DNA from 3 places in the Paenibacillus sp. DRB1-1 genome. Region 2 is predicted to be linked to each of the others. Evidence: riboswitches for the same ligand, from Rfam matches in the RefSeq annotation. Region 2 holds a riboswitch; each other region holds the start of a gene.
The links. Region 2 has a riboswitch for glycine ahead of ACQW03_RS17340 (alanine/glycine:cation symporter family protein). Riboswitches for the same ligand answer to the same signal wherever they lie in the genome.

Region 1 (4,249 bases), 1.8 Mb from region 2:
CGTCAGATCCAGATGGTCGACTGCGGGGTGATATTGATCCTTGATGCGAAAAGATACGGATAATCCTTTAATTTCCAACACGGGTTCGGTATTCAATGCGCGCTTCCTCCATTCTCCATGGTCTTGTCCCGCTTATTCTCACCATGTTTGATGTTTAAAACCTCTCATGAACATTACATACCGTTTTTATCGGAATAATTTGAATACATCCTATCACCAGTATATGGATATATCAATTAAGATTATGCTATCAACATCATTTAAAAAATCAATGATCCAGCAGTAGCGCGGCCTTTCTGGCACAAAATGTAATGAAATAACCAACCACAGGTTAATTTTCATTACAAAAAAAGTCGTTTGATCCCTCCGCAGGGATCAAACGACTAACTAATACCAGCTCACATTGAGCTTCTGGCGATAATTATGAAGCCGCTCCATAGGAGCCAGACTTGAACGTTCTAGGATCGTACCATTTGTAACCTGCTGCCGGAGCAGACCAAGGCTCAGGCTGCGGTTCCGTGGAAGCCGCAGGCTCCTCGAATGGCAGAAGCTTCGTTGGTTGATCCAGAGTCAAACCTTCCACATCGGACAATTTCGTGTAGTCCTGCTTCCATGCAAGCCATTGGACCGTTTGCACCAGGAAGGTGGAATCATCCACTTCTTTAAAACCATCATATGTCTTCTTCGACTGTCCGTTTTCCTCACGCACATATTTCGGTGTAGCATCTTCTACAGGGGAAGAATCACCGATGAACGCTGCCTTGCCTTGACCTACCTTGGAGATAGCGGCATAAGGTCCTTCCGCACGGCCCCCGCCGTTATAAACTCCCTGGTCTACCGCATTCCCCCATTTTTTCGTGCCTGAAGGGATATAAGCAATGCCTTTAGCCTTGGTAGGATCAATAATAGCCAGCGTAGATCCTGCATGCATTGCAATCGAGCGCACACCCTTGGTAATGCCGAAAGATTGATCTGCGGCTACAATGTCGGTAGCATTCACGTCACCGAGCGCATTGTAACGGAAACGAACGCCAAAGTTGGTCGCCAGCCAATCGGAGCTTGTTAATCCTTGCATCGCCGGTGATGCAGCTTCTTCTGCAGTCATGCCTTTGGCCGGATTAGTATAGGCTCCACGACGGTAGCCATTCATAACCTCGGAGGAATCCCAACGGTTTTTGTTACGGTCCGCATTATAATGATCGGAGATGAAGAAAACGCTCCCCCCGTTATTCACGTATTGCAGCAGGGCAGCCTGCTCGGATGCCTTAAAGGCAACATTCGCTTCACCAATAATGAACACATCATATTGGCGCAGCTTGTCATATGTTATGGCCTGCTCTCCATAAGTAAAAGGAATGGGACGGTTCAATTGGTCTACCGTAAAGCCTACATTACGCAGTCCATTGGCAAAGTCGGAGAAGGCGCCTTCAATGACCCAATCTGCTGCACCAGCGGTCTGGGCGTGCGTATTATCGAACAGCACCTTTTTGCCTTTTCCATCCGGCAGTGTAGTACCGGGTTGACCCGGGTTGCCAGGTTCACCTGGTTCACCCGGCTCGCTTCCGTTCACCAGTTCAACAGCGCTTGGGCTTTTCACTCCACCAAAATTATTGTAGGCGCCGAGTGTACCCGTCACACGAATTTTGCTGCCGATCAGCTCAGGATGGCCTGATAGCCCATATTGTCCTCTATACGCTGATGTCAGCTGTACATCCAATAGGTTAGACGTGTTACGTTCATTCGCCTGGTCGGCAATCAGTACGTTAAAATCATTCGCAAACGGGGAAGAAAAATTAGCCGTTTTCGATCCGGTAGCATGTCCGACGATGTAACCTTCCACCGTCACCGTACCTTCACTGCCTTGGCGCTGAAGTGCTTCGGCTACTGTCAATGCTCCCTCTGCCTTGACCTGACCGAATGGAACGAAGATCCCGATCAGCAGTGATACGATCGCTGCTAGATGCAGCATCCCTTTTAAGCGTGAACCTGTGAATCGCAAGCCTTTTACCATACGTCAATATCCCTCCTATGATTTCCATAAATATACTTGTCCTTTATCAGATTAGCCGCCAATCTTCTAATTCCTTCCTGGTTTCATCCATAATTATGTAAATTTTAATCTTTTTTATTGGGAACGCACCTGTTTATGTAAAAATTAAACCTGTGATTGACACCGAGCACGCCATACATTACGCTAAGAAAGACATGTAGAACGGTATACGCGAATGAAGATGACGGGAGAGTCTGTCCAGGGAGCCTACACTCTGGCGGCACCGAAGGAGCAAGGCGTCAGCACCCGGCTGACGGATAATCTCTCAGGTCCATGTATCGTCATCTGACGCAACTCTGGAGAGAGCGCAAGCCACCCAAGGGGTAAAGGCGGTAAGAACACCGCACGAAACTCTCAGGTAACGAGGACAGAGATAAGGGAAACTTCCTTATCCTGTCCTTTTTTGTGCTCACATTGTGCGTCAGCATTAGGAACCGTCATAACCGCGCAAAGACGCGGAAATACCATATAGTATGGTATTAGAACATACAGGGGGCCACACCATGCGTTTCAAAGATGTATTTTCCATTATCGGTCCGGCCATGACCGGACCTTCCAGCTCACACACCGCAGGCGCGGTACGGCTCGCACGCGTTGCACGGCACTGGCTCGGGACGCAGCCTGACCGTGCCCGTATGACACTGTACGGCTCCTTTGCCGATACGTATAAAGGACACGGTACAGACCTAGCGCTCATCGCAGGGCTGCTTAATTACGATACGGACGATCACCGGATTCCAGATGCCGAGCAATGGGCAGAGCAAGCCGGGATGGCCGTGGAATTCGCCGTCAGCGGACTCCCCGCGCCTCATCCGAACACTGTCCGTTTCGAGCTGTGGAAGGGCGAGGATCAGCGCACACTGTTGGGCTCCTCCATCGGCGGCGGCAGCATCCATGTCCAGCAGCTTAACGAATTCCGGGTCAATCTGACCGGGGAGCTGCCTACGCTGGTGCTTCTCCACTCGGATAAGCCCGGTACATTGGGCGCGATAACTTCAGCGCTGGGCGCGGCCCACATTAACATTGCCTATATGCACGTAGATCGCAAAGGCCGGGATGGTGAAGCACTCACCGCCATTGAAACGGACAGTTCTGCTCCAGCTGAACTGATTGCGGAACTGCGTTCTTTACCTCATATGTATGAAATTAAGATGATTAATTTGAAAAAAGGAGCTGAATCCGATGCGGTTTAGCCATCTGCATGAAATCAGCGCTTTATGCGCTGAAGAATCCACCACAATTGGCCGCTTGATGATTCAAGAGCAGGTACAAGAGACGAATACAACGGAGGAAGAAATCTTTCGCCAAATGTCTGATTATTATGAAGTCATGAAGAAAGCCGTTCATCGCGGTCAGACACAAGACACCGTATCCCGCAGTGGATTGACGGGCGGTGACGGCAAGCGCCTAGCCGAGTATCTGCGGGCAGGAGAAACCTGCTCCGGTGATGCCTCCGCGCTCGCCATGGCTTATGCCCTCTCCGTGTCGGAGGTTAATGCATCCATGGGTCGCATTGTCGCCACGCCTACCGCAGGCTCATGCGGGGTTATCCCTGGTGTGTTCATCAGTGCGCAGGAGCGGTTCGGCTGGGATGATGAGCATATGGTGAACGGTCTGTTCGCCGCTGGAGCCATTGGCTACGTGATCGCCAACAACTCCTTCATTTCTGGCGCGGAGGGAGGCTGTCAGGCTGAGATTGGCTCAGCTATCGGGATGGCCGCTGGCGCTATGGTCGAGCTGCGCGGTGGTACGCCTGAACAGGCTGTTCACGCCGTAGGTCTCGCTCTTAAGAACACGCTCGGCCTGATTTGCGACCCCGTCGCCGGACTCGTGGAGATTCCGTGCATCGTGCGCAATGGGCTGGGAGCCGTGACTGCGCTTGCCGCAGCGGACATGGCTTTGGCGGGTGTGCGCAGCGCTATTCCGTCTGACGAAGTCATCGACGTGATGCTTGAAGTCGGCAGTGCGATGCCGTCGAAGCACCGCGAGACCGCCAAAGGCGGCTTGGCCCAGACGCCGACTGGCAAGCGTTTGACCGAATCACTTACACGCAACACACCGACCAAGAAGGATAAGTCATAATTTATAAGCGGTAGCCTCCTTAAAATAAAAGAGCAAGCATATCGTCCTTGGACGTATGCTTGCTCTTTTGTTTTACTGAACGGTTACCTGTACCTTCGTCATTTTACCTGCATATTT
Region 2 (4,249 bases):
GTGTTGCAACACTGGCAGATTGTGCTCACTCATGATTTGTTCGTAGGCTCGTTGTCTGCTATGGGTATTGATGCTGCTCGGACGACCAAAAGCATTGGATATACGAGTATAGCCTTTTTGTATCAAATGTTTGAGCGCTAACATATATCCTTCATACTGGTCCATAGCGACGGAGCGAATATCGGTATGCTCCATTCGTTGCCACGAAACGATCGGGCCATATTTGCAATAGGTACTCAAAAAATCAGTGTCATTCACGCAGGAAATGATGACCAGCGCATCGACTCTTTTTCTTTTTAAATCCTCAAAGGCTTGAAGCTCTTTCTTTTTGTCTTCTCCCGAAGTATAAATAATGGTTTGGAATCCATACTGGCCGGCTACTTCCACAAAGCTGTCCAGAAAAGCGAGAACAATTTCATTAATAGTTGAAGTAATGATACCGATCTGAAGCGTCTGACCCTTGGATAGAGAAATGGCATTCCGATTAGGAACATAATCTAATTCCTGCATGATTTTCAAAATCTTAGTTCGTGTTTCGTGACTGACATGGGGGGACTGATTTAATACTCTGGATACCGTAGCTTTGGAAAAGCCCGCCAGTTTTGCAATTTGATCAAGATTCGACATGGTGCTTCTCCTCACATAAGAAAAAAATACTTGACATGAAACGCGTTACAACGATTAGGATGCTTATGAAGGCATTACGTCTATTTTAAAGCATCTGTCAATGCTTTTCAAAGGAGAACGGTTACCGTTAGGTATTGATTCACATTTGCAGCACTTGATGGGATTACTGGACCAAAGTAAAAATCTTAAATACGGAAAGAGGTTTTTATACCATGACGAAGACGCTAAAAGGATTTCCAAAAAACTTCTTGTGGGGTGGTGCAACCGCAGCTAACCAACTGGAAGGCGCTTTTGACGTAGATGGAAAAGGATTGTCCAGTGCAGACATGGTTGCCTATGTACCCAAAGCAGAGCGCAAGAACGATCATGCTATGGAGATTTCGTCCGAGCGACTCGAAGACATTTTGGCAGGCAAAGTCAATGCCCGTTTTCCAAAGCGTGAAGGTGTGGACTTCTTCCACCACTACAAAGAAGATATTGCATTGTTCGCGGAAATGGGCTTTAAGGTATTTCGTATGTCCATCCACTGGTCGCGGATTTTCCCGAATGGCTATGATGCCGAGCCGAATGAAGCAGGATTACAATTCTACGACAATGTATTTGATGAGCTGCGCAAATATGGTATTGAACCGCTGGTAACATTGTCACATTATGAGACACCGCTGGGTTTGACTCAGAAGTATAATGGCTGGCTGGGTCGTGAAGTTATACAGCACTACGTAAATTATGCCGAAACTGTGTTCACGCGTTATAAGGATAAAGTAAAATACTGGCTGACCTTTAATGAAATCAACGTAATGACCATGAGTCCGTTTACCGGTGGCGGGGTGGTCATTGACCGTGTAGAAAACAAACAACAAGCGATATATCAAGCACTGCATCATCAATTTGTAGCTAGTGCACTGGCGACCAAACGGGGACATGAGATCATCCCGGGCGCTCAGATCGGCTGTATGTTGGCTCGTTTGGAAAGCTATCCACATACGTGTAACCCAGAGGATATACTGAAAGCCCAGAATGAAAATCAGATGAACCTATTCTTTACGGATGTGCATGCCCGTGGGGAATATTCCAACTACATGAATCGTTATTTTGAAGAAAATAATGTTGTTATACACACAGAACCAGGCGATGCCGAAATTTTAAAAAATAACACGGTCGATTATATCTCATTCAGCTACTACATGACCTTGACCGTTTCTGCAGGTCCAGAAGGTGAGAAAGCAGCAGGAAACCTGATTGGTGGCGTGAAAAATCCATATTTACAGTCCTCTGACTGGGGATGGCAAATTGATCCGATCGGTCTGCGTGTTACACTGAACACGTTATATGACCGCTACCAAAAGCCGCTGTTCATCGTGGAAAATGGCCTAGGTGCTTATGATAAGGTAGAAGAAGACGGTTCTGTGCATGACACATATCGTATTGATTACTTGCGTCAGCATATTGTTCAAATGAAGGAAGCGATTGCCGACGGTGTTGATCTGCTTGGCTACACCAGCTGGGGTCCTATCGACCTTGTGAGCATGTCTACTTCCGAAATGTCCAAGCGCTACGGATTTATTTACGTTGATCTGGATGATGACGGTAACGGAACGCTCAAACGCTCCAAAAAGGACTCATTTAACTGGTATAAAAATGTGATAGCAACCAATGGTGAAGAATTGTAATACTATATCTTCTCGGGCGGGTATAGCAGAGGACATCCTAAGGATGCAATCTGCTGTACCCGCTTTTTTGATAGACACAATAATAATATTTCAGCGGGCTTCACAAACTTTTCACTTGTAATAAGCTGAAAGTTTTCTGTATAATAAATAAAAATTTCATATGTCTGGTTGATGTTTGCGGGAGATGGAACGAAAGTTCCGACCGAAGGGGCAAAACTCTCAGGTGCTTAGGCTGATTACAGCAACAAGCGGGGACCGTAAACGGACAGAACTCTGGAGAGACCCTTAATTGGGCGCCGAAGGTGCACCGCAGAGAACATCTGCTTAAACTCTCAGGCAAAAGGACAGAGACGCGAATAACCTGTGACAGGGAATGCCCTAGGCTTTTTTATAAGCTATTAGAGGCAGAAACCTGCGCAAGATGGTTGTATTTTTTCGTGCCTTTAACCTCTCCAGGAGTCGAATCAGCGGATTTGACTCTTTTTTGTTTTCTAATATGCTGGAGGAGCGGGTTGAAATGAATTTGGTACATGTGTTAGAAGCGATTAGCAGTTGGATATGGGGGGCGCCTCTCATCATTCTTGTCATGGGAACGGGGTTGTGGCTGACCATACGTTTGAAGATGCTGCAGGTATTCCGCCTGCCCCTGGCGATCAAGCTGATCGGTAAGGCCCCGAATGAAGGCAGCGGGGATGTAAGTAGTTTTGCGGCTTTGAGTACAGCGTTGGCGGCTACAGTTGGCACAGGAAGTATTGTCGGCGTAGCGACAGCCATTAAGCTGGGCGGGCCGGGTGCCTTGTTCTGGATGGTCGTTGCAGCCTTTTTTGGGATGGCGACGAAATATGCGGAAGGTGTACTTGCGGTAAAATACCGGGTGAAGGATCGGAATGGGCAATTTTCCGGCGGCCCGATGTATTATATTGAGAAAGGTCTGGGACGCCGTTTTAAACCGCTGGCGATGCTGTTTGCTTTTTCGGGCATGCTGGTAGCGTTGTTCGGGATTGGAACGTTTCCGCAGGTCAAAGCGATTGTATCTTCGACTGAAAATAGTTTTGGCGTTCCGCCCATTGTAACGGCACTGATTATTGCTATCCTTACAGGACTTGTTACTATTGGAGGACTCAAAAGCATTGCCAAGGTATCGACGAAGGTCGTTCCTTTTAAAACAGGCTTGTATGTACTGATCTGTCTCATCGTACTGATTCGGTTTGCTGACCAACTTCCTGCTGCAATTGCGCTGGTGCTCCATTCGGCATTTTCAACTACATCTGCAACGGGCGGATTTGCCGGAGCTACGATTATGCTAGCGATGCGAAGTGGGGTAGCCAGAGGTATTTTTGCCAATGAGGCCGGATTGGGAAGCGCACCGATTGCAGCTGCAGCTGCCAAAACTAAATGGCCTGCGGAGCAAGGGCTAATTTCCATGACAGGCGTGTTTATTGATACGATGGTTATTTGTGTGATGACCGGGTTGACGCTACTGGTTAGTGGTGTGTGGAGCGGGCCTACCGACGCGGGCCTGATGACTCAGCAAGCATTTTCCAGCGCATTCCCGCTGGGGGCAGAACTGCTCACAATCATTCTGATTATGTTCGCGTTCACCACCATGCTCGGCTGGAACTATTACGGGGAACGCTGTGTTGAATATTTGCTTGGGGTCAAGTGGATTAAGCCATACCGTTATCTGTTCATCGTACTGGTTGCCGGGGGTGCGTTCATTAAATTGGATGCGATTTGGCTGCTGGCAGATATATTTAACGCAATGATGGCTTTCCCGAACCTGATTGCCCTGCTCGGCTTATCAGGAATTGTAGTCGCAGAAACCCGAACCTATATGGATTCTCTGAATTCTAGTAAGAAAAAGGGCATTCTTGCAGGTGCCAGTGTAGGGGCAGCTATCCAAGTAGAAGAAAAAGGACAAACGGTTAATTCATAAATTCCAAAAGGGAGTG
Region 3 (4,249 bases), 220 kb from region 2:
GGCAACAGCAAAGGATACGACCGCAGCAGCGATCACCCCGCTCAGCATTGGCAAATATCCGCCTTTTGGCGTCATTAGAAAATAGGCGATGATGCTACCCGGTGAAGGAGCAGCAACCAGTCCGGCACCTGTCAACATAAAACAGAAGGTTCCCACAACGCCCCCAGCTATAGCAGCAAGAATCAAAATCGGCTTCATCAAAATATAAGGGAAATAAATTTCATGAATCCCGCCGAAAAAATGAATGATGACTGCGCCAGGAGCTGACGACTTCGCAGTGCCTTTGCCGAACAGGCAGTAGGCCAGCAAAATACCGAGCCCTGGCCCAGGGTTAGATTCCAGCATGAACAGTACGGATTTTCCTGTTCTTGCAGCTTCCTCCAACGCAATCGGACTCAATACTCCGTGATTCAGCGCGTTGTTTAAAAATAATACTTTTCCGGGCTCAATAATGAGGTTGACAAGCGGCAGTAGCCCTGCGTTCACGAGGAACTGTACCCCTGCCGACAATATTTGACTGATCATTTGTACAATCGGGCCGATCGCCACATGGGCAAGCAGTGCTAGAATGGCACCGATAATCCCGGCCGAAAAGTTATTGACCAGCATTTCAAAGCCTGATCTGACCTTGCCTTCAATGGCCTTGTCGAACTTCTTCAATATCCACGCAGCCAGCGGACCAGCTACCATCGCGCCCAGGAACATCGGGATATCGGCTCCCACTATGACACCCATCGTCATAATGGCACCAATCACACCTCCACGCTGTCCGTGAATCATCGTGCCCCCTGTATAACCGATCAGTAGCGGCAACAAATAATTTTTCATCGGGTCAACCAATTGTGCAAAACCTTCGTTTGGAAACCATCCGGTCGGAATAAAGAGTGCCGTAATCAGCCCCCACGCAATAAAGGCTCCCATATTGGGCATAACCATACCGCTAAGAAAACGGCCAAAACGCTGTACGGCGACACGAGTGCCTCCTTTTGAACTTGGCTTTGCGTCCAATGTACTCATATTCAAATCCTCCTTGTAGGTAAGCATCACTACCTTTTCTTAAAATTCATACTAAATGACAGCGCTATCTTCATCAACGAAATGAAAACGTACTTTCGTCATGAACGTTGATGACAACATTTAAATTTAAATTATCCGGGAAGGTATTATACCTGCATAATTCTTCTTAATATGACCTGTAGCTATAGAAATTAGTCGAAAAACCGTGCTGGATTATGTATGATTCTTATATGGGGACAACCCTCTAAATCAGAATAAAACACGTAATTACGTTTGCAAAAAGACAAAAAAATAGCCGCTATGTTAAATCATAGCGACTATTTTATACAATAATCGAGCAGACAAATAACCCTCTTACTCCATACTACAATGCTCCATTACTGCCCATCGGAAATCAACTGCTCATACTGGTCCGCAGACAGTAGCTTGCCCAAGGCTTCCTCCACCTCTTTATCCATCTCTACTTCGATCATCCAACCTTTGTCATAGGGAGATTCATTCACTAGCTCAGGCGTACTTTCCAGCGTTTCATTCACTTTTAATATGGTTCCCGTCACCGGAGCAAAAAGGTCGGATACCGTCTTCACCGATTCAATCGTACCGATCTCCGCTCCCTGCTCAATCGTTGCTCCCGCCTCAGGTAATTCTACAAAAACAATATCACCCAGTTGATGCTGTGCAAAGTCTGTAATACCAATCCGCACCGTTCCATTCTCTGTCCGCTGAACCCACTCATGTTCGTCTGTATACCAAAGTTGCTGCTTCACTTCACCCATTCTGTTCCCCTCACTTCCATATGAATAAAATCGCTTTTGCTCACCTGTATTAGACAGGTTAAGATTATGACAACAAGAACACTCATGTCAATAATACTAACAAAAATACTTCATATCACCTCATATAGCGTACTATATAAAAAAATGATAGCTTATAACAAACGCTTACATATCCTTATTTATATATTAAATGTTTTTTCTATTATTTTTGATGACATTTTTATTGACATTTTGAATGAATTTGCGTATTAATGGGTTATAGCAAATGCTTTGGGAAACACACCGACAACTGCAAACGCGGATGAACGCGGAGGGAGAGACTGCCAAAAAGATTCGCATAGCTGTTGCCGCTTGTGAGACATAAGTGCACGCGAATCGGATCAAGTTGTTATCTGCAAAGCCAGGTAATATACCGTTGATCCCGAAGGTAGCGCCGAAGGAGTAAACCTGCATTGCAGGTGAATCTCTCAGGCAAAAGGACCTCTGCCGGACGCATCTCTGGAGAGCATTCGCTATTGGAGCGGATCACCCAAGGGGAAACCCGGTACATACCGGGGTAACTTTCTGGTATCAAGGACAGAGCTGAAAAAAGAGTGTAGACTGCCGTCTATACGTTTTTTTCGGCCTGTCTTTTTTGTTTAGCCGATCACACCGGATAGGAGTGGAATAATGACTAATTTGCGAAAAACACCGCTATATTCGTCCTACGGGACGCAGTCTGGGGTTCGTTGTATTGACTTTGGCGGCTGGGAGCTCCCGGTTCAGTTTAGCGGCATTCAAAAGGAGCATGAGGCCGTCCGGCAACGTGCGGGTTTATTCGATGTATCGCATATGGGCGAATTTTTGGTTGAAGGCAAAGAGGCCGAAGCTTTTCTGCAAAGGGTGACCACGAATGATGTCAGCCAGTTGGAACCAGGTCAGGCACAATATTCACTCCTGTGTTACCCCGATGGAGGTGTAGTAGACGACCTACTTGTTTACTGCAAAGGACCGGAACGCTACATGCTCGTTGTGAACGCATCCAACATCGATAAGGATTGGGATTGGCTAATTCGTCATATGCCTGCATCCGTTCACATGGAGAATATGTCTGATGCGATAGCATTGCTGGCGTTGCAAGGACCGGAAGCAGCACGTATTGCCGCAGCCGTGGCAGATACGGACATTACGAATCTGGCATCTTTCCGCTTCCATGAGAATGTGCCATTGTTCGGAGCAAAAGCACTTGTCTCACGAACCGGATATACGGGCGAAGACGGTTTTGAATTTTATGTACCTGCTGCGGAAGCACCAGCCGTATGGGAGGGTTTGCTTCGTTCCGGTGAGTCGTATGGGCTGATTCCCGCTGGACTTGGTGCTCGGGATACACTACGCTTTGAGGCACGATTGCCGCTGTACGGTCAGGAGTTATCTGCCACGATTTCACCACTCGAAGCTGGTCTAGGTTTCTTCGTCAAGCTGAATAAAGGAGATTTTATCGGTAGAGAAGCACTGCAACGTCAGAAAGAACAAGGGATTCCTCGCAAATTGATCGGGCTGGAAATGATTGATCGCGGTATCCCACGCGCCCATTACCCAGTATTCGCAGAAGGACAACACATTGGTGAGGTTACAACGGGGACTCAGTCGCCCACCTTGAAGCGTAATCTGGGCCTCGCCTTGGTGGACAGTCGTTTTAGCGCCCTCTCTACACCGTTGGAGGTTGAGATTCGTGGCAAACGCCTGCGTGCCGAGGTGGTGGCAGCACCCTTTTATAGACGCCCGCGCTGATCTTAAACTCTTTTTATTTCTATAAAGCAAACATGTCAGATATGAACTTCTGGTTTTTTCATCTCACACACTTTTTTATTAGCTAATTTACGTTTGAAATTTGCTTTTCGAAAGGAGCCAGAACCTATGAAGCAGCATCGTTATCTCCCTATGACTGAACAGGATCAAACCGAAATGCTACGTGTGGTCGGTGTATCATCCATTGATGATTTATTCAGTGACATTCCAGAGGCCATTCGATATCAAGGGGAACTGCCTCTTTCTTCTCGACTCGATGAGAAAGCCTTAACCCGCCACTTGGCTGAGCTGGCCGGACACAACGCCAATACAGACACACATGCCAGCTTCCTTGGCGCAGGAATTTATGATCATCATATTCCGTCCGTCATCCAGCACATCACTTCACGCTCGGAATTCTATACAGCCTACACCCCCTATCAGCCGGAAGTAAGCCAAGGCGAGCTACAAGCCATTTTCGAGTTTCAGTCGTATATTTGCGAATTGACGGGCATGGCTGTAGCTAATGCCAGCATGTACGACGGAGCGACTGCACTGGCTGAAGCGGGCTCACTGTCCGCCGCAGCTACCCGCCGTAAACAGCTTATCGTATCAAGGTCCGTCCATCCGGAGGCACGTCAGGTATTGGCAGCCTATGCACGCGGATTGGATTTGGACATCGTGGAGAT

Region 1: it holds a riboswitch for glycine, as region 2 does, so the genes downstream of both, sdaAB (L-serine ammonia-lyase, iron-sulfur-dependent subunit beta) here and ACQW03_RS17340 (alanine/glycine:cation symporter family protein) in region 2, are expected to answer to the same signal.
Region 3: it holds a riboswitch for glycine, as region 2 does, so the genes downstream of both, gcvT (glycine cleavage system aminomethyltransferase GcvT) here and ACQW03_RS17340 (alanine/glycine:cation symporter family protein) in region 2, are expected to answer to the same signal.

The regions. Positions count from the first base shown of each region.
Region 1 covers NZ_JBODQH010000001.1:2,075,587-2,079,835, forward strand. Annotated here, with positions in the region: gene ACQW03_RS09155 (ABC transporter ATP-binding protein) at 1-96, opposite strand, end outside; gene ACQW03_RS09160 (DUF6359 domain-containing protein) at 422-2,011, opposite strand; glycine riboswitch at 2,226-2,341, shown strand; gene sdaAB (L-serine ammonia-lyase, iron-sulfur-dependent subunit beta) at 2,554-3,243, shown strand; gene sdaAA (L-serine ammonia-lyase, iron-sulfur-dependent, subunit alpha) at 3,233-4,132, shown strand; gene ACQW03_RS09175 (Ig-like domain-containing protein) at 4,205-4,249, opposite strand, start outside.
Region 2 covers NZ_JBODQH010000001.1:3,892,333-3,896,581, forward strand. Annotated here, with positions in the region: gene ACQW03_RS17330 (LacI family DNA-binding transcriptional regulator) at 1-627, opposite strand, end outside; gene ACQW03_RS17335 (glycoside hydrolase family 1 protein) at 840-2,297, shown strand; glycine riboswitch at 2,466-2,542, shown strand; glycine riboswitch at 2,561-2,655, shown strand; gene ACQW03_RS17340 (alanine/glycine:cation symporter family protein) at 2,815-4,233, shown strand.
Region 3 covers NZ_JBODQH010000001.1:4,110,938-4,115,186, reverse strand. Annotated here, with positions in the region: gene ACQW03_RS18570 (PTS mannitol transporter subunit IICB) at 1-1,017, opposite strand, end outside; gene gcvH (glycine cleavage system protein GcvH) at 1,395-1,793, opposite strand; glycine riboswitch at 2,188-2,286, shown strand; gene gcvT (glycine cleavage system aminomethyltransferase GcvT) at 2,463-3,563, shown strand; gene gcvPA (aminomethyl-transferring glycine dehydrogenase subunit GcvPA) at 3,690-4,249, shown strand, end outside.